DNA from 3 places in the Alteromonas sp. AO-Serp genome. Region 1 is predicted to be linked to each of the others. Evidence: predicted binding sites of a transcription regulator. Region 1 holds the regulator's gene; each other region holds the start of a gene.
What was found. Region 1 encodes MetJ, which represses methionine synthesis genes. Its sites were predicted from a motif close to TAGACGTCTAGACGTCTA; they were not measured.

Region 1 (5,033 bases):
AACGGTACCAAAGATAACAAGGTTACATAGGCTAAGTGCCCAGCAGAGATAGTAATATTGTCTTCTCTACAGCGCTTTATGAAAATGCTAAAGAGATCTCTAACCTGAGGAGTAACATTGTTATATAAGGCTTTAACCTTGTCTAAATCCACTCAATTTCTCCTGACGATACCGTGTAAATGGTAAACAGCGCGGTCTTATCTATGCGGACTGTTATAAAGCATCGATAGTTCATTACATGTTATATCAGATGGTAACTGCGGGCGGCCTTGGTGGCAAAGTTTAATGCAGGCTTTATACAACAAAGGCGCATTGACTGCGCCTTTTGTGGAGTGCTTCGTTAAAAAACGCAAGCACGGTCCTGATTGTCGTATGTATTAAGCGCCTGAACGCACGCCGAGCATGTGGCAGATGGCGTAGCTTAATTCACTACGGTTCAAAGTATAGAAATGGAAGTGTTTTACCCCTTCTTTAGCGAGTACTTTAACTTGGTCCATAGCAATGTTAGCGCCTATAAGATTACGGGTAGCTTGGTCGTCGGCATCAAGGCCGTCGAACATTTTGTGTAACCATCCCGGCACATGAACATTTGTGAACCCCGCAAATTTCACCAGTGTTTGGTAGTTGGTTACCGGCAAAATACCCGGAACGATATCTAAGTCGACACCCGCTGCGGCTGCACGGTCTCTAAATCGAAGGTACACACTCGTATCGAAAAAGAACTGGGTTATCGCTTCTGTGGCACCTGCTTCTGCTTTGCGCTTAAGGTTTAGTAAATCAAACTGCGCATTTGGTGCTTCAGGGTGCTTCTCTGGATAGGCAGCAACAGAAATATCAAAATCGGCAACGTCTTTTAGCAAGGCAACAAGATCAGAGGCATACATCTCTGTCTTTTCTACTCCTGGCGGTAAATCGCCACGAAGCGCAACAATACGGCGAATACCTGAGTCCCAGTAGTCTTTTGCAATTTGCTTAAGCTCATCACGGCTAGCATCAACACAGGTCAAGTGAGGAACCGCCGCGACACCGGTTTGCTGCTGAATGCGTTTTACAACGTCGTGGGTTCTGTCACGCTCACCGCTATTCGCGCCGTAGGTTACCGACATGTAGCTTGGCTTTAGTGGCGCTAGACGTTCAACTGACTTCCACAGGGTCTGTTCCATGGCTTCCGTTTTAGGCGGAAAGAATTCAAAAGATACATCAATATCACGCAGTTCCGACAGGGACTGGTTTAATGCATCGATACCTTGTGCGTAAGAAACCATGGCTTTTTCTCTCAAAAATGTATTCTTATAGACGTTTAGACGTCTAAATTAAAGAATATATGTCTAGACGTCAAGAGGTTTACACTGCTCAATTGACCTTTTCGTGAACTTGTTTAGAATTTCTCTTCATAACATAAAAAAGAGTAGACCGAGTTAGTACAATGGCAGAATGGAACGGTAAATATATTCACCCCTACGCAGAGCATGGCAAGAAGAGCGAACAGGTAAAGAAAGTCACTGTCTCTATACCTATTAATGTGCTTAAGGCGCTTACTGATGAGCGTACTCGCCGCCAAATCAATAATCTGCGTCACGCCACTAATTCAGAACTGTTGTGCGAAGCATTTTTGCATGCGTTTACCGGTCAACCATTGCCTAACGATGATGACCTGCGCAAAGACAATCCTAATCGCGTACCGGCTGAAGCAAGACGCATTATGGAAGAAATGGGCATTGATCCAAGCTTCGAAAACGATGTGTCGGAAGACGACTGATATTTGGTATTAAAGAGAAACGGCGCTTTGTTGTAAGTTATTGCTAGTTGATAACCTACAACACGGCGCCGTTTTTTATGTACTTGTATTCTCTAAGCGCACTTTTTAGCAAATAAAGGTTGAGCACTAGCCCCTCCATTTTTTTGCCTTATGCGCCAGAATTTTATTCTTCTGGGCTTTCAGGCACGCGTGCAACGCCAGATTCAATCGCAGCCTTAGATACCGCAGTAGCAATACGCTCGCATAAACGCGGGTCCATAGGTTTAGGAATAATGTACTCCTTACCAAATGTCAGACTAGTACTCTTACTGGCAGCTAGTACTTCTTCTGGTACAGGCTCCTTCGTGATAGCACGAAGGGCTTCTACTGCCGCTACTTTCATTTCATCGTTAATGGCCGTTGCACGAACATCTAGTGCGCCACGGAAAATAAACGGGAAACACAGTACGTTGTTAACCTGGTTAGGGTAGTCCGAGCGTCCGGTAGCCATAATAAGATCTTTACGTACTTCGTGAGCAAGTTCAGGCTTTATCTCAGGGTCTGGGTTAGAACATGCAAATACAATTGGGTTTTCAGCCATCAAGGCCAGTGTTTCTGGTGGTAAAACATCCGGTCCAGACACACCAACAAAAATATCCGCACCTTCCATTACGTCTTCAAGCGTACGCTTGTCAGTATTGTTAGCAAATAGCTTTTTGTGCTCAGTTAAGTCTTCGCGACGAGTATGGATAACGCCTTTTCTGTCTAGCATATAAATACGCTCACGCTGGGCACCACACTTAATAAGCAGTTCCATACAAGCGACCGCTGCTGCACCGGCACCCATACACACAATTTTAGCGCTCTCTATGCTTTTACCCTGAATTTCCAGAGCATTAAGCATGCCCGCTGCAGTTACAATAGCGGTACCGTGCTGATCATCATGAAATACCGGAATTTTACAGCGCTTAATTAGCTCTTGTTCAATCTCAAAGCATTCAGGCGCTTTAATGTCTTCTAAGTTAATGCCGCCAAATGTGTCAGCGATATTCGCTACTGTATTAATGAACTCTTCGGTTGTACGATGCTTCACTTCAATGTCAATGGCATCCAGGCCAGCAAAGCGTTTAAACAGAAGGGCTTTACCTTCCATAACAGGTTTCGATGCCAGTGGGCCTAGGTTACCCAACCCTAAAATCGCGGTTCCGTTACTGATAACGGCAACCAGGTTTCCTTTACCCGTGTACTTATAGGCGTTATCTGCATCTTCAGCAATTTCTCTGACCGGCTCGGCAACGCCTGGGCTGTAGGCAAGAGCAAGGTCATCGACGCTGTCGGCTGGCTTAGATAACTCTACGCGGATTTTTCCAGGTGTGGGTTGGGCGTGATAGTCGAGTGCGCGTTGTCTAAAATCTGACATGTAAAAAGGTATCCTTAGATGTAGGGTTCATCGGTGTTTTCGTTCACGCTCTGTAGCTATTTTATTGTCGTTATAGTTATAGGTAGATAAACGTAAGCGCGTTACAACCAAGTAATGACAAAAGTGATTATAAATAGTTGTTAGCACTAGGGCTTGTTGATCTTTGTTTTACAGCAATCATCAATACGCCCTAAGGTGGCATGTGGAAAAAGCAGACTAGGCGTTAACCTTTACTGATTTTGTTCACATACCTTAATGGATACAAGCCTCAGGTTTATGTACCCAAAAGCGCCACAAGTCTTGAAAGCAATGCATTATTCACAGAATTAATGCTCACTATCAAAGTGCCGATCGCAACTCTAACACAGCCAATCACTGTGTACATATCTGATCAGAATTCTCATATACCAATGTAGGTTAGGCATACTAATTAGACCAGTAAAATGGGGCTATAATTGCCATTCATGCTATTTATTTTGACTTGTTATAACATTCTGTAGGTCTATTGTGTGGAGGATGAAAACAAAGCTATCAAAGGGATCTTCGTTCTCATAAATGCATTGGACAGAAACCCAAATCAAGAAAATGGAACGCAGGGATATACCTCGTTAATTCTCCATCTAATATTTCTGATAAAATCCTGTGAAAGCCCACTCAAAATTCGCGCTGAAGGCGAGGATATGACAGAAAAAAAACTAATAACCGTGCTAACCGATGTGTGCGAAAGCGTAAAGTCTGCCAATAATGGATTTGTTTGGCTAACTCACGTAGGGCATTGGAGAGCGCCGCAAGTGATTGCCGTGTTTAACACTGAGCAGGAGAAGCAGCGGGCGTTAACTAATGGTTGGGATATAGACTTCATAAGCCAAGTGAATATTGCTTTGGCGTCAATTAAGTCAGCACCCGTTGGTATTTATTTTGATAGCGAAGAACAATGTAAAAAAGTGAGTGGCGGCAATTGGGATAGGCATTTATCTAATGTTAAAAACCTTCACTGAGTTCAGGTCACGCTGAATATTGTAAATTAAGCTAAAAACGTTTTTCAAAAAGGCGAGTTGCAGGGCTTGTTAAACTGGCTAGGTACTGGCCTGACGTAGGATAACGGCGGTAAAGCGCTGTTTGGCACACCTTGTTTGTGTGAAGCGTGAATTTTAAGCAATAAAAAAGCGCCATAAAGGCGCTTTTTTCGAACTCGATATCAGGCTTACTTTTTGCCCAATGCACCGAAACGCTTCTTGAAGCGATCAACACGACCACCAGTGTCAACGTTACGTTGCTTACCAGTGTAGAATGGGTGACACGAAGAACATACGTCTAGGTTGATGTCTTTACCAAGCGTAGAGCGAATGTTCATTACGTTACCACATGAGCAAGTTGCTGTGATTGCTTCGTATTTTGGGTGGATATCTTGTTTCATTGGGTTACCTCACATAATAAGGCCGTATCGCTATACAACCCGAAGTCGCACACCATACGTTACTTAATTCAAATGATAAGTCGTTCAAAGAACAGCCTATCGCAAAAGAGCGGCGCATAATAAAGGATGGCAGAGCCTTGATCAAGCGGTTTTTGGCCAAATGCTAAACAAGAGAGCTAGACAAGGCAGCCGTATAAAAAGGTAGCCATATAAAAAGGCCAAACCAAAAACATTCCTTTTATGCTTGCCTGTAAAGTATGTTTAAATATTTGTGTTTCAAGGCTAGGCCATAGCTCTAGTAGCAAAATCATGCGCTAATAGCAAAATGTGTAGCTAGCTGTTAGCAGCGTAAATTGCTGTAACGTATAGGTCTGCAAGAAGCCTCAGTATAATTAGTTTCAACATAAGAAGCTTAGTAAGCGCATTACGCGCTGTAACAATCGTCAAATAAGGTAGAA
Region 2 (6,507 bases), on a different contig from region 1:
TGCCATAAATACGTTTAGTCAGTTGCTTGAAGGCGAAGCCCAAAAGTTAAATTTGCCCTCGTCATTTACCACCCCGCTTTCTCATGTAAGCCAAAGCGGTGAAAGGCTTTTAGAAATAGTAAATTCTGTTTTAGATATAAAGCAGATAGAAGCGGGGAAAATGCGTGTGATGCCACGCGCGGTGAATACCAAAGACTTTTTCACCCACTTATTTTCGCTTACTAAGATCCGCGCTGAAGACAGCGGTATCGTATTTAGCACCAGTATTGATGACGCTGTGCCCGACTCGTTGTTTTTCGATGACACCAAATTTGGTCAAGTAGCGCTTAACTTACTGTCGAATGCGATTAAGTTCACTAATCACGGCAAGTCAGTAAAAGCGCAGGTAAAATACAAAAGCGGCAAGGTAATATTTAATGTCATTGATCAAGGCATTGGTATGAGCGATGACGATCAAAAACGGCTTTTTACACCTTTCGAGCGAATGGAAAACGCCCGTCAGATAAGTGGAACCGGCTTAGGCTTGAATATATCGAAGCGCCTTGTCGAGCTCATGGACGGGTCTATTAAAGTTAGTAGTAAGTTGAATCACGGTACCCGAATAAGTGTGACCTTACCTGCCGACGCCCTAAGCGCAAACCAGTTCGTTGAGGCACAACCGCGTAGCTTTGTTGCCCAAGTAAACATAGATAACTCAGTAAATGTATTGGTAGTTGAAGACCACTATATAAACCAAGTGGTTATTCAAACTTTGTTTGAAAAACTGGGCGTGTCGCTTTCTGTGGTAAGCACTGGCGAGGAAGGCGTTGAATACGCCAAATCTAATCCCGTCGACTTAGTTCTTATGGATCTTAATTTGCCAGGTATTCAAGGCGATGAAGCAACAGTAAAAATAAAGGGGTTTAAGCCAAACTTGCCTATTGTTGCATTGACGGCCGATGTCATTACCCAGCCTGAATATTTGCGAAAACAAGGTCTTGATGACGTACTCACTAAACCCATAGATAGTAGCGAATTGGTGCGTGTGCTCAATCACTATTTAGGGCATCCAGACCAATGAATCTATTCGTTTTATTAAGGAGCTTTATCTAAGTAGTTTTACCACAGTAATTTTTCCTGAGTCATCTTTACCTAGCCCAACAAACCTTTTTTAACAGCCGTGGTAGTATAAGCTAACTCAATTGTAAGACAGGAGAACTCCTCTACCATGTCCCCCTCATCTTCAGGAAGCGGCACTTCTAGATCGTTGACGTCTAACAAGGTTAATTCAACGGAAACGGCTTCAGCACCAGCTTTAGCAATGAAACCAACGCAGATTGCGCCGTCGCAAACCATACAAACAAGCGTTTCTAAAGAAGACATGCAGGCCCGCGCTCAGCTTAGAAAAAAGCTTCGCGAGGCACGCCGAGGGTTAACTAACCAGCAACATACGGATGCCGCTAAGCGCATTGCTTCACGACTACGTACACTGCCCTTTCTTGATAACAGCACGACCATAGCCGGATATTTGGTTAACGATGGCGAGGTCAATTTAACCTATTTTATCGAGTCTATTTGGCAGTCTTTACATGATAAAAAATTCGCTCTACCTGTATTACACCCCGTATGTAAAGGACATTTGTTATTTTTGTCTTATACCCAGCACTCTCAATTGGTGAAGAATAAGTACAACATTGAAGAGCCAGTATTGTCGTGTGAAAACGTCGTTCCTGTTAGGCAATGCGACGTTATTCTTATGCCGCTTGTAGGGTTTGATGTAAACGGCAATCGCCTGGGTATGGGGGGCGGCTACTACGACCGAACTTTGAGTTTTACCCAACGCGCGCCAGATTCACATTCATTTTCGGGTAGTAAAGCGCCCAAGTTAGTGGGTATTGCCCACGACATTCAAGAAGTAGATGCTCTGCCCGTTGCACCATGGGATGTCCCCCTTGATGCCATCGTGACGCCCTCGCGCACACTGCAATTCACTAAGCCGTGATAGTCATTATAACAAATTGAACATACGAACTTGTGGGTTCACGTGCGCTTATAAGTTACACTTGCGAACACAATAAGTCGGAGAATGACCATGGATCAGAACGCAAAAAAACAAGCCGTAGCCAAAGCAGCCATCGAATATGTTGAAGCAGACAGCATTGTCGGTGTGGGCACAGGTTCTACCGTAAATTTCTTTATTGAAGAACTCGGTAAAATTAAGCACAAAATTGAAGGTGCAGTATCAAGTTCAGAAGCCTCTACCGAGCGTTTAAAAGCCTTAGGCATTGAGGTATTCGAGTTAAACGAAGTCAGCAATCTATCGGTTTATATCGACGGTGCCGATGAAGTGACCGAACACAAGCATATGATTAAAGGCGGAGGCGCAGCACTCACTCGCGAGAAAATTGTAGCCGGTGCGGCGACCACGTTTGTGTGTATTGTTGATGAAAGCAAGCGCGTTCCTGTGTTGGGCTCGTTCCCCCTTCCCGTTGAAGTTATTCCCATGGCTCGTTCTTTCGTAGCACGAGAGCTAGTAAAGCTTGGTGGCGATCCTGAATATAGACAAGGTGTTGTCACCGATAACGGCAACGTTATTTTAGATGTTCACAACCTTGAGATTCTGAATCCTCGTGAGCTAGAACAAAAAATAAATAATATTCCTGGCGTGGTAACGAACGGCATTTTCGCACTACGAGGCGCGGACATAGTGCTAAGTGCTACAGATAGTGGTGTTGAAACCTTTAAGTGATAACTGAGTAAGACGTATAGTGCGGTGAAAAGCTATACAAAATACTACTTTCAACTTAACGCGTTTTCTGTTAGTTTCCGTTTAGACGTCTAGATGTCCTTAAATAAGTTCACTAAGCGTCTTAACTTTTACGTTAGTTAAGGCCAATTCCTTAATAACGAAAGCAATCAACGTGATTATAAAAGCTTGGTAGCAATAATGCCCAAGCAAGGCTTTCAGAGTTGCAAAGCGATGTCGTCGCAGCGCAGGTTATACGCAGCCTTGTGTTTAATAATGGCAGGTTTCTGAGAGTCTTGGATTGGCGGTGCAAGCAAACCAAAATTACATCAGTGAGAGATAGCGAGTTCATGAGCAAAGTTTCATTAGAGAAGGATAAGATCCGAATTTTGTTGTTGGAAGGTGTTCACCAAAGTGCTTTGGAGACACTAAAAAGCAATGGGTATAGCAACATTGAATTTCTCAAAACCTCTCTTCCTGAAGACGAGTTAATTGAGAAAATTAAAGACGCCCACTTTGTTGGTATTCGCTCGCGTACTCAAATTACAGAGAAGGTAGTTGAAGCAGCACAAAAGCTTGTGGCTATCGGTTGTTTCTGTATTGGCACCAACCAAGTTGATCTTGAAGCCACCCAACGCCGCGGCATTCCCGTGTTTAACGCGCCATTTTCTAACACTCGTTCGGTTGCAGAACTTGTACTTGGCCAAATTATCCTTTTACTTCGCCAGGTGCCGAGTAAAAATGCCAAGGCTCACCGCGGTGAGTGGGAAAAAACGGCAGTCGGCTCATATGAAGCCCGTGGTAAGACACTTGGTATCATTGGGTATGGTCATATAGGCACACAACTGAGTATTCTTGCTGAACACCTAGGTATGCGCGTTCAGTTTTTCGATATCGAAGACAAGCTTGTGCTAGGTAATTCTGCCCAAGTAAAATCGCTTGAAAAGCTGCTTAATACCTCTGACGTTGTTTCACTTCACGTTCCTGAAACACCACAAACTCAAGATATGATTGGTGAAAAAGAACTGTCTCAAATGAAGAAAGGCAGCATTTTGATTAACGCGTCTCGCGGTACTGTGGTAGATATCGATGCGCTTGCGAAGGCATTGGAAAGCGGCCAACTAAACGGCGCTGCTATTGATGTATTCCCGGTTGAGCCTAAATCTAATACTGAAGAATTCGAGTCGCCGCTTCGCGCGTTCGATAATGTCATTCTGACCCCGCATGTGGGCGGCAGCACGCAAGAAGCGCAAGAAAATATTGGTATTGAAGTGGCGGGTAAACTCGCGAAGTACAGCGACAACGGTTCAACGCTGTCAGCCGTTAACTTCCCTGAAGTGTCACTGCCAGAACATACTGGTCGTTCACGCCTACTTCACGTACACAAAAACCAGCCAGGTATTCTTACTCAGATTAACCAAGCGTTTGCAGAAAAAGGCATCAACATCGAAGCCCAGTACCTACAAACGAACGCAGAAATTGGTTATGTAGTAGTTGATGTTAAAGAAGACCGTGGTTATGAGGCACTTGCAGAGCTTCAGCAAATTGATGGCACAATTAAGACACGTATTCTTCACTAAGAAGAGTTGTTTTAAGACTAAATAAAAACGCTGCACAATGTGCAGCGTTTTTTTATGCCTGTGATTTTACTTCAATGCGTTGAAGTGCGCAGCCCTACTTCGGTGCGCTGAGCATATAAGGTAGGCTTAGAAGAAGTTGTAAACTAAGCTAACTGCAGTTTCTGTGTCTAGTTTTTCAACGTCGTCGTCAACATTGGTGTTGTGATCAAGCTTGAAAGAAAGACGCATTGAAAGGTTACCGCTGATTGTAGCTGTAAGTGCAGACTCAGCACGAGATTTCGTGTTGTCAGAACCCACTTCGGTACTCACTGTTTGCGTAAATTTAGCGGTATCTGAAATTTTCCAAGAATAAGCTGATGACGCACGAACGATTACGCTGTCAAGATCCTCGCCATCCTGAGTTTCGATGAATGAGTAACCAGGACCAATTGAATATTCAAGGGTGTGGCGCTTGTTCTCAAGTACTTTTTGGTTCCAACCCGCCGCAATAGTTGATTGGTAATTAAAGTTACTAAAGCGGTCGTCTTCATATGAAGCGAAGCCGAATAAACGGTTATCAGGATTTTCTAGTTTGTAGTTACCCTGGGCTGAACCAAAGAACTTCTGTGCAGAAGTAAACTCGATATCTTCTTGCTCGCCTGCATCATTTTCTTGTTGAACAGTTTCCTGTTTGTACAGACCTTTTAAAACGTAGTCGTTACTCCATTTTTCAAGCTCTTGGTGAGCCTGTATACCCGCACTGATTGACGTGGTTTCAGTGTTACCTGAAGTCGAAATAAAACCTAGTTCGCCTTCCATTGTAAAAGGCTTAACTTCATCGTCCTGAGCGAAAGCGGCTGGAGAAAGAGAAATTGCAACTAAAGATGCAAGCACTTGCTTTTTCATTGAACAATCCTATTGATTATCGGTCCATTCGTTGTACTCGATACCTTTTGAACTGCAAGGCGGTACAACACGAGTTTTTAAAGAGATCTGCTAGACAGTGCCGCGAGGCGGCAAGCACTGCAAACAACGGTGCGCAGTGTACATTTTCAAAGCTCTCAGTCAATGCGAACACGGTAAAAAGCCAAAGATAACCCGTTAATTTACACTAATTGACTAAAAAAACTGATAGACCAGCGCCACGGAGGTCTCTGTGCTTAAGGCTGCGACATCTTCGGCGGTGTCTGTTTCATGGTTTAGTATGAAGGATAACTTCATCGCCAGTGAACCGAATACGTTGGCTGAAAGCGAAGTTTCTGAGCGCGATTTCATATTTTCTTCACCCGCCTCAGTGCTAACAAACTGCCTTAACTTGGCGCCTGAGCTCCAGTGGTATTTGTATTCGGCGGACGCTCTTACAATGATGCCATCGTTGACTACGCTTTCATTATCTTCTTCAGCTTCAATAAAACTGTAGCCAGGACCAATGCTATAGCGAAACTCACTGTCTTCACTGCGCCAGAGGCGCTGAGACCAGCCCGCTGCCAGCGAAGCACGGTGATCGTAACCGGTAAATTGATCGTCTTCGTAATCACCGTACATAAAAAGACGGCGACCAGGCGTCATTAGTTTATAGTCGAACTGCGCGCTAGTGAAAAAGCGCTGGGCGCTGATGTCCCGCTCTGTTGTTGGCGTACCGCTTTCTTTATAGAGCAACTCTGCGAAGTAGATACTGCTCCAATTTTCTGTTTCATGGTCCGCATTGACCGCGGCTTTCACACTGGCAGCTGAGGTGTTTCCGGTGTTTACAAGTACACCTAGTTCACCGTCTAGCGTAAAACGAGGAATTTCGTCATCGGTGTCGGGCGTGAAGTCTGCGTGATAGAGGGTTTGTATAAGATCCCTCGCACTTGCGTGCACACACACGCAGCAACAAACAATGCCAACAACAATGCTTGGCCGGAAGATTTTTTTGAACATAATCTGATTTACGTTGAGCTTTATAGTTTTTAGATTACGTCTTAGTACGACGCTTGTTATACCAATCCTCTGGATGAGCTTTACTACATTTTGCTAATTATCAGTAAAGTAACGGAGTTGTTGCACCGAAAGCTCAGTGAATAAGCGACACAATTTTTGCCGTTTCTTGTTCGGCGTATTCAATTGAATTACTTATCACTTCCATGTTGAGACTTACTGTATTGGCTATCTCAGGGGTAAAAAGTTCAATGTCAGCGTAACTTTCTTTATTTAACTGACTTACCGTAATTCGATTTGCTA
Region 3 (6,507 bases), on a different contig from region 1:
CAGCGCTTTGTAACCATTTGCCAAACGCTACCTTGTTGCTAAATATTCCCCCTGGCAGGAGAAACACAGATCTCTCGTCATACACCAACAATATGCTGCAGTTGATAGACGCAGCCATCAGCGTAAAGGTGGCGCATATCGTGTTTATCAGCACCACGTCGGTTTACGGCGATGCAACAAATGAGGTAGTGTCCGAAGTCAGCACTACACAGCCGCAAACAGCCTCGGCCAAAGCCCACGTGACTATTGAAGACTATTTATTGTCTAAGCGAGGTCAGGTTGATATCAGTATTGTTCGCCTAGCCGGTTTAGTAGGCCCAGACCGTCACCCCGCTCGCTCACTAAGTGGAAAACAGTTAGATGCAGGAAATAAGCGGATAAACCTTGTTCATGTGTACGACATTGTATCTGCGCTGACGACCATCATTCGTGGCAAGCCGCTTAACGATGTTATTCACCTTTGCAGCTTGTCTCATCCTAAGCGCGGTATTTATTACGTGGATGCAGCGAAGGCGATGGATATTGATGCTCCTCGCTTTTCTGATACTGAAGCAGAACCTGCTGGCAAAGTGATTGACGCCGCACAAAGCTGGGCAAGGCTAAATATTACACCAGAGTATAGCGACCCCTATCGCATGTTTTAGGCTTTACACTTAGTGAAAACACATACTCTGACACAAACAAAAACGGCAAGCTTTAGGCTTGCCGTTTTTAAGTTGAGCTCACTGCTAGCTCACGTCATTTCTTGTAACACCTGACTATCCGAATAGGCTCAACCCGAAGTATTTTACCGCTACCGTGTTTACAAAAATCACGAGTAAAATAAGCGGAATAAAGGTTTTAAGCGAAATATCCACGTACTTTTCAAACCAGCTGCCTTTGTAACCACTGCTGCCCTCTTCCAAAGAAGCATTGAAGTTTGCACTCTTCCAACGATAAATAACAAACAAACAAATTAGCAAGCCGTTTAAAGGCAAAATTGTGTCGTAGAACACATCGTAAATGACATCAAACAGTGATTTATCTGTGCCAGCGTAGTGCATAAACGACGTAAGCATATCAACTTTACCGAATGACAACGCACTTAGGATGGCTAGCAAAATCATAATGCTTCCTAGCGACCCAAGCGCCCATTTACGGCTTACACCTTTTTCATCCATAAGCGCCGCAACAGGTACTTCAAAAATAGACACTAGCGACGTAATTGCCGCAAAGAACACTAATAAGAAGAACAAGCTAGCGACAATCGATGCGCCCATATATCCAATCGAGTCTTGTAACGCTAGAAAGATACTAGGCAGATAAGTAAAAATCATACCCACTGACGATTCACTTAAATCATCAGGGTTAATGTCTGGGTTAAAAGAGAAGATGGCAGGAAGGATCATCAAACCCGCTGTGAACGCCACGGCCGTATCCGTTAACGCCACCAGCTTGGCAGCGCTCGGTACATCTGCACGCTTATCAATGTAGCTACCATAGGTTATAAGAATACCCATACCCAACGATAGAGAGAAAAAGGCCTGCGATAGCGCACCATTCACCACTTCAGCAGTGATTTTTGAAAACTCAGGAACAATGTAGAACTCAACGCCAGCCATCGCATTTTCGCGGGTTAATACAAAGATAACGAGACCGATTAGCATCACGAAAAGCGCAGGCATGAGCAGCTTTGCCGCTTTTTCTATCCCTTCTTTTACACCGCCTTGAAGGATGAGGTAGACCACACCAACAACGGCCGCCATATATAAAAATATGGCTTCTGAGTTAATAAACAGCCCAAAGGTTTCTGGGTTAGCTAACTTGTCTAGATTTCCGCTTACTGCTTCGAACAAATAGCCGAAAAGCCACACAGTAATAACCATGTAGAAAACGGCAATCATGAACGGCGTAGCAATAGCTAGCCACCCCGCGACTTTCCATTTCTTTTCATTACCGCTTATATCACTGTATGCACCAAGCGGGTCTTTTCTAGCATGGCGACCAACTGACATTTCCGCCAGCATTACCGGTAAACAAATGGCAAAAACGAAAATAGCGTACATTAAAAGAAATGCACCACCGCCATTTTTAGCTGCACCGACAGGAAACCCTACCAAATTACCTATGCCTACCGCAGAACCTGCAGCAGCCAAAATAAAACCTATGCGCGATCCGAACTGTTCTCTGGCCCCGCTCATATCCCTTCCTCTTGTTGAGTTATTGTTATAGCAGTTCGCCGTATCACGCCTTGTGATGCACAAACACGTCGTGTGCTCACAATTTATGCTGGTTGTCGGTACTTACTATTCGTAAGAATCAAGCCGAGCGAACTGGTATTATTTATTATCAGGATGGCGTTTGTTGTTATGACTCACGTGTGGCGTCAACGCGTTGTATTGCTACCTCTATGGGCTTATCAATACGCTGCACCATTCCCAAAAATAGCATGGTAACAGCAGTGAAATAAAAAGTCTTGATGTTGGACTTGCTGAAATGATGTTAGACCGTATCACCAAGTTACCACTTCGCCATTCCAGTCGATAAAATGACAAGCTTGGTCTCGATTAAGCGCCGAAAGGTGGTGAATGAGCTGTTTAGCGGTAAACTCAGGCGTGAACAGTTTCTTGGCGGCGACGTTCTTTTGAAAAGGCTTAGAAAGCCCCGTATCAACCGTCCCAGGGTGATAACAAACAAGCATCACGTCTTTCAATCTGCGCTTGTATTCTACCGACGCTGTTTTAACCAACATGTTGAGCGCCGCTTTCGACGCGCGGTAGCCGTACCACCCGCCAAGTCCATTATCTGAAATACTCCCTACTCTCGCGCTTAAGCAAACAAGGGTTGAGCCTTCTTTACTCATAATATTCACCAAATGCTTGAGCCACATTGCGGGAATAATGCTGTTAGTCGAAAAATAAGCCGCTAAGGCCTGCTCGCTGACATCTTCCAAACGTTTCTCAGGATGAATGCCATCGCTTTCGCGGTGTAGAAAGCCTGTTGTGATAATTACCGTAGTTAACACAACCTGCTGTTCAGCCAGCTGCTCAACAAATTCGCTAATGTGCCTATCGTCCTGTTCGGCCAGCTGATGATAGGTAACATCCCCAGAATGATTAGTGTCAGCTAAAGGGGCGCGACTAACCGCAAACACCCTAGCACCTTCACTGCTATATTGCTCAATAAGCGCAGACGCAATGCCGCCCGACGCGCCCACTATGAGTACGTTATTTTTCACTGGCTTCTCCTGGTATGCAGCGATCGCACTGGCGTTTTTTACCTGTTAACAGGTATGAAATAGTGTATCTATGCTTTGCGAATACATTGTAGAAAGCATCGGCTACAAGACGAATAACAGGCCAGCGAAGCGGTGCATATAGCCAACCCATGCCCACGGCTTTCCATGCTTCATGAGTGACATCAAGGCCAGTTATCAACGTCCCGTCTTCACGAAGTCCGTGAATTCTTGCATTGAGTGCATGCCAATCCATGGTTGGATAACGGTTCGAAAAATCGGGGGCCTGAATATCTACCAATGTTAATTTGTTGTGCTTGTCTCTTTTTCTTAAATGACGCATTTCAGCGATACACAACGGACAATACCCGTCATAGAAAATAATCACGACTGAATACCTCTGCCAAATTTTGAACACGTTTATACGCATTCTTACCAGTTGCAAACTGCTTGAAAGAAAGCAGCTAGCCTCACATGTTAAAACCTTTCACTCAGCTCGCACATTATTCTTATTTAATATTCGTTTATACGATAAAAAAACACGCTTGGATGACTTGTGTTGTGACCTACCCGCACCCACACTACAGACAAAGATTAAGAGAGGTTTTTACTATGGCAAATTTACAAGTCGCCACGTTGGCAGGCGGATGCTTTTGGTGTATCGAATCAGCGTTTAATAGCGTTGAAGGCGTGGAAAAAGCAATTTCTGGCTATGCTGGAGGCGAAAAGGCCGATCCAACCTATGAAGAGGTATGCAAAGGAAATACTGGCCATGCTGAAGTGGTACAAGTGACGTTTGATGCCGACAGCATTAGCTACCGAGAGATACTAGAAATTTTCTTTGCGCTGCATAACCCTACACAGCTTAACAGACAGGGCAATGATGTAGGCACACAGTATCGCAGCGCGGTTTTCTATCACGACGATACACAAAAAGCTGAAGCAGAAAAAATTATCGCAGAAATCACAGAAGAAGAGATTTGGCCCGATCCCGTAGTGACTGAAATAGTAGCAGTAAATAACTACTACGACGCCGAAGACTACCACCAAGATTACTTCAAAAATAATCCACAAAACCAATATTGCTCTATGGTGGTGGCGCCTAAACTTGCGAAGTTCAAAAAAACCTTCGCTTCTCGACTTCGCAGCGACGCATAGATAAAACAGCGATATTAATAGCGTTAGCCAACAATAAAAAGGGTTGCTTAAAAGCAACCCTTTTGTTTTTCAATCTATTCGTTTTCTTATTATTCAAACCAAACGCTGTTAATTTCTAGTGGAAATAATAAAGGCGCTAAGTCTTCATAACGCTTCTTATGCGCTTCACACGTCGCGTTTTTAAGGTAGTTTTTCTCCCAAGGATCGTTAATGATCCACAAGGTATTTTCAATGGTCACTAATCCTTCCATCGACGAATTATCCATTGTGTACTGTTCGCAACTCTGATCGCCGGCAACGTCGAAAGTAATAGGGATACGTTTTGTTGGCTTACTGCCACTCACATCAATTACCCACAGTTCATTGTCGTTTCTTGCTGCGCCAAACAAATAGGATGCGCCCGTTGAATGAGTATATAACGCCAGTCCATTGATAGGGTGATTACCTGAAGTAAACGAAGGAAGTTGAAGGTTAGGCTCGCTCACTGTGGCAAAATCATTCGACGAGAAAAAGTCTTCATCAACAGCCAATGTAAAAATTCGTGGCTGTCCTGCTTTATCTTTCTCTAGCGCCAGATATAACGTGCCGTCTTCAGCCATCGTCAACCCTTCAATGCCGTCGTTAGGAAAATTACCTACTTCAAAATCGTTGGGAAACTGAAGAGGTCGCACATCCGACATTTCAACCGAGCCATTATCTTTTCGTGTCAATTTTACCAACAAGGTAGGGTAATCTGTTGACCCTGTTTCCTCGTATTTGGATTCACAGCGAGGGCTTAATGCGCCGGTACGGGTAGCATCTTCGGTAACCGTATAAATTACGTTAGTATCTCTGGGGTCTACGGCTAGCGCTTCTAAATCAGGCTGCTCACTCAAATAGCTATAAAAACAGCTTCGGCGCACGGTGTTGGAAAATGAGAAGCGTTCGCTCGATGCGCTCAGCGTTGCGGTATCTGGTGAAATGCTATGAAGTTTCAACTGTTGAGTGGTATCGGCGCTAGCATCTGCGATAGTGACAAGTTGACCGTCTAGCACCACTAACCCTGAGGTTTGAGGATCAAACATAACGTTGCCTTTTTCATCAAGGATCCATTTACCCACAGTGACTTCTGTTAAGTCTTGAGGTTCAGGAGTAATAACAACGTCTTTCGGCTCGCTACAGGCGCTTATCAGTAAAGTGGTTAGCACAGCACTGGTTAAATATTTTAGCATAGTGTGAAGTCCTCTCTCCGTTTATTAAGACGAGAGCAAAAGGTAAAACTGAAAAAATTGTAAGGGAGTATATCGAGCATACCGTTTATTCACAAAAAAGAGTAAGGTTATGCGATAGACATCAGGTTTGCTGAGTACATATATGATTTGGCAACGTTAAATAGTCGTGCTGTCATCATGTTTTCGATTAATGTGCAGCATATTTAGTTAACACGCTTACGTGTATTAATATTGACGAAAATTAAAGGAGAGCGTCATTTCTACGCAGCACTTGCCCCAAGTTATTGCAGGTCCAATAGTAAGAAAGGTGACATCTACAGAATGTCATATTTGGGTAGTAACCAGTAACGCCGATTCACCTGCGCTAAATCTATCTGCAAATGAAGTCGTCGTCAGCGGCAATTGTCAACGCGAAACCATACGCGTAGGTAAGTACGCATTTATACACTTGCTCTCTTTCACTTCGTCAGAGCCCTTCGAAGATACTGCGCGGATAGGTTACTCGCTATCTTTTAGCGACGATGCTCAGCAGGCTTCATGGGAAAATGAACAACGCGGGCTTCTTTACGATGGGCAGTCTTCCTTATGTTTCCACTACACCGAGACTCCCGAGACCATATTGCACGGCTCATGCCGTAAGCCTCACTTTCACAGTGATGATGCCCTAGCACAAGTAGATGTACTCCATAAAAATGCGTTCAAAAAGCAAAATGATTTTCCCGATCTCCTGTTGATGACGGGCGATCAAATTTACGCTGATGATGTCGCAGGTCCTATGCTTAAAGCCATACACAGCGTGATTGACCGTTTAGGTCTTTATCATGAAGCACTGGAAGGGGCAGTAGTAACCAACACTAATGAACTTGCCACACATGAACATGGGTATTACGAACGAGAGCAGCTTCTGCCACAAATTGCGACCAA

Region 2: the regulator MetJ is predicted to act here: its motif matches at 2,803-2,820, upstream of serA (phosphoglycerate dehydrogenase).
Region 3: the regulator MetJ is predicted to act here: its motif matches at 3,732-3,749, upstream of msrA (peptide-methionine (S)-S-oxide reductase MsrA).

What each region holds. Positions count from the first base shown of each region.
Region 1 is NZ_JAFLMX010000204.1:38-5,070, reverse strand. Features, by position in the region: partial or broken gene QVA83_RS13830 (YihY family inner membrane protein) at 1-152, opposite strand, end outside; gene metF (methylenetetrahydrofolate reductase) at 378-1,265, opposite strand; gene metJ (met regulon transcriptional regulator MetJ) at 1,427-1,759, shown strand; gene QVA83_RS13815 (malic enzyme-like NAD(P)-binding protein) at 1,923-3,158, opposite strand; gene QVA83_RS13810 (hypothetical protein) at 3,839-4,156, shown strand; gene rpmE (50S ribosomal protein L31) at 4,363-4,575, opposite strand.
Region 2 is NZ_JAFLMX010000139.1:9,370-15,876, forward strand. Features, by position in the region: gene QVA83_RS10115 (hybrid sensor histidine kinase/response regulator) at 1-1,060, shown strand, start outside; gene QVA83_RS10120 (hypothetical protein) at 1,132-1,362, opposite strand; gene QVA83_RS10125 (5-formyltetrahydrofolate cyclo-ligase) at 1,361-1,981, shown strand; gene rpiA (ribose-5-phosphate isomerase RpiA) at 2,072-2,728, shown strand; gene serA (phosphoglycerate dehydrogenase) at 3,076-4,305, shown strand; gene QVA83_RS10140 (DUF481 domain-containing protein) at 4,432-5,190, opposite strand; gene QVA83_RS10145 (DUF481 domain-containing protein) at 5,404-6,207, opposite strand; gene QVA83_RS10150 (HDOD domain-containing protein) at 6,341-6,507, opposite strand, start outside.
Region 3 is NZ_JAFLMX010000053.1:32,530-39,036, forward strand. Features, by position in the region: gene QVA83_RS04705 (NAD-dependent epimerase/dehydratase family protein) at 1-644, shown strand, start outside; gene QVA83_RS04710 (sodium-dependent transporter) at 759-2,180, opposite strand; gene QVA83_RS04715 (SDR family NAD(P)-dependent oxidoreductase) at 2,492-3,217, opposite strand; gene QVA83_RS04720 (thiol-disulfide oxidoreductase DCC family protein) at 3,207-3,602, opposite strand; gene msrA (peptide-methionine (S)-S-oxide reductase MsrA) at 3,827-4,372, shown strand; gene QVA83_RS04730 (hypothetical protein) at 4,462-5,583, opposite strand; gene QVA83_RS04735 (metallophosphoesterase family protein) at 5,855-6,507, shown strand, end outside.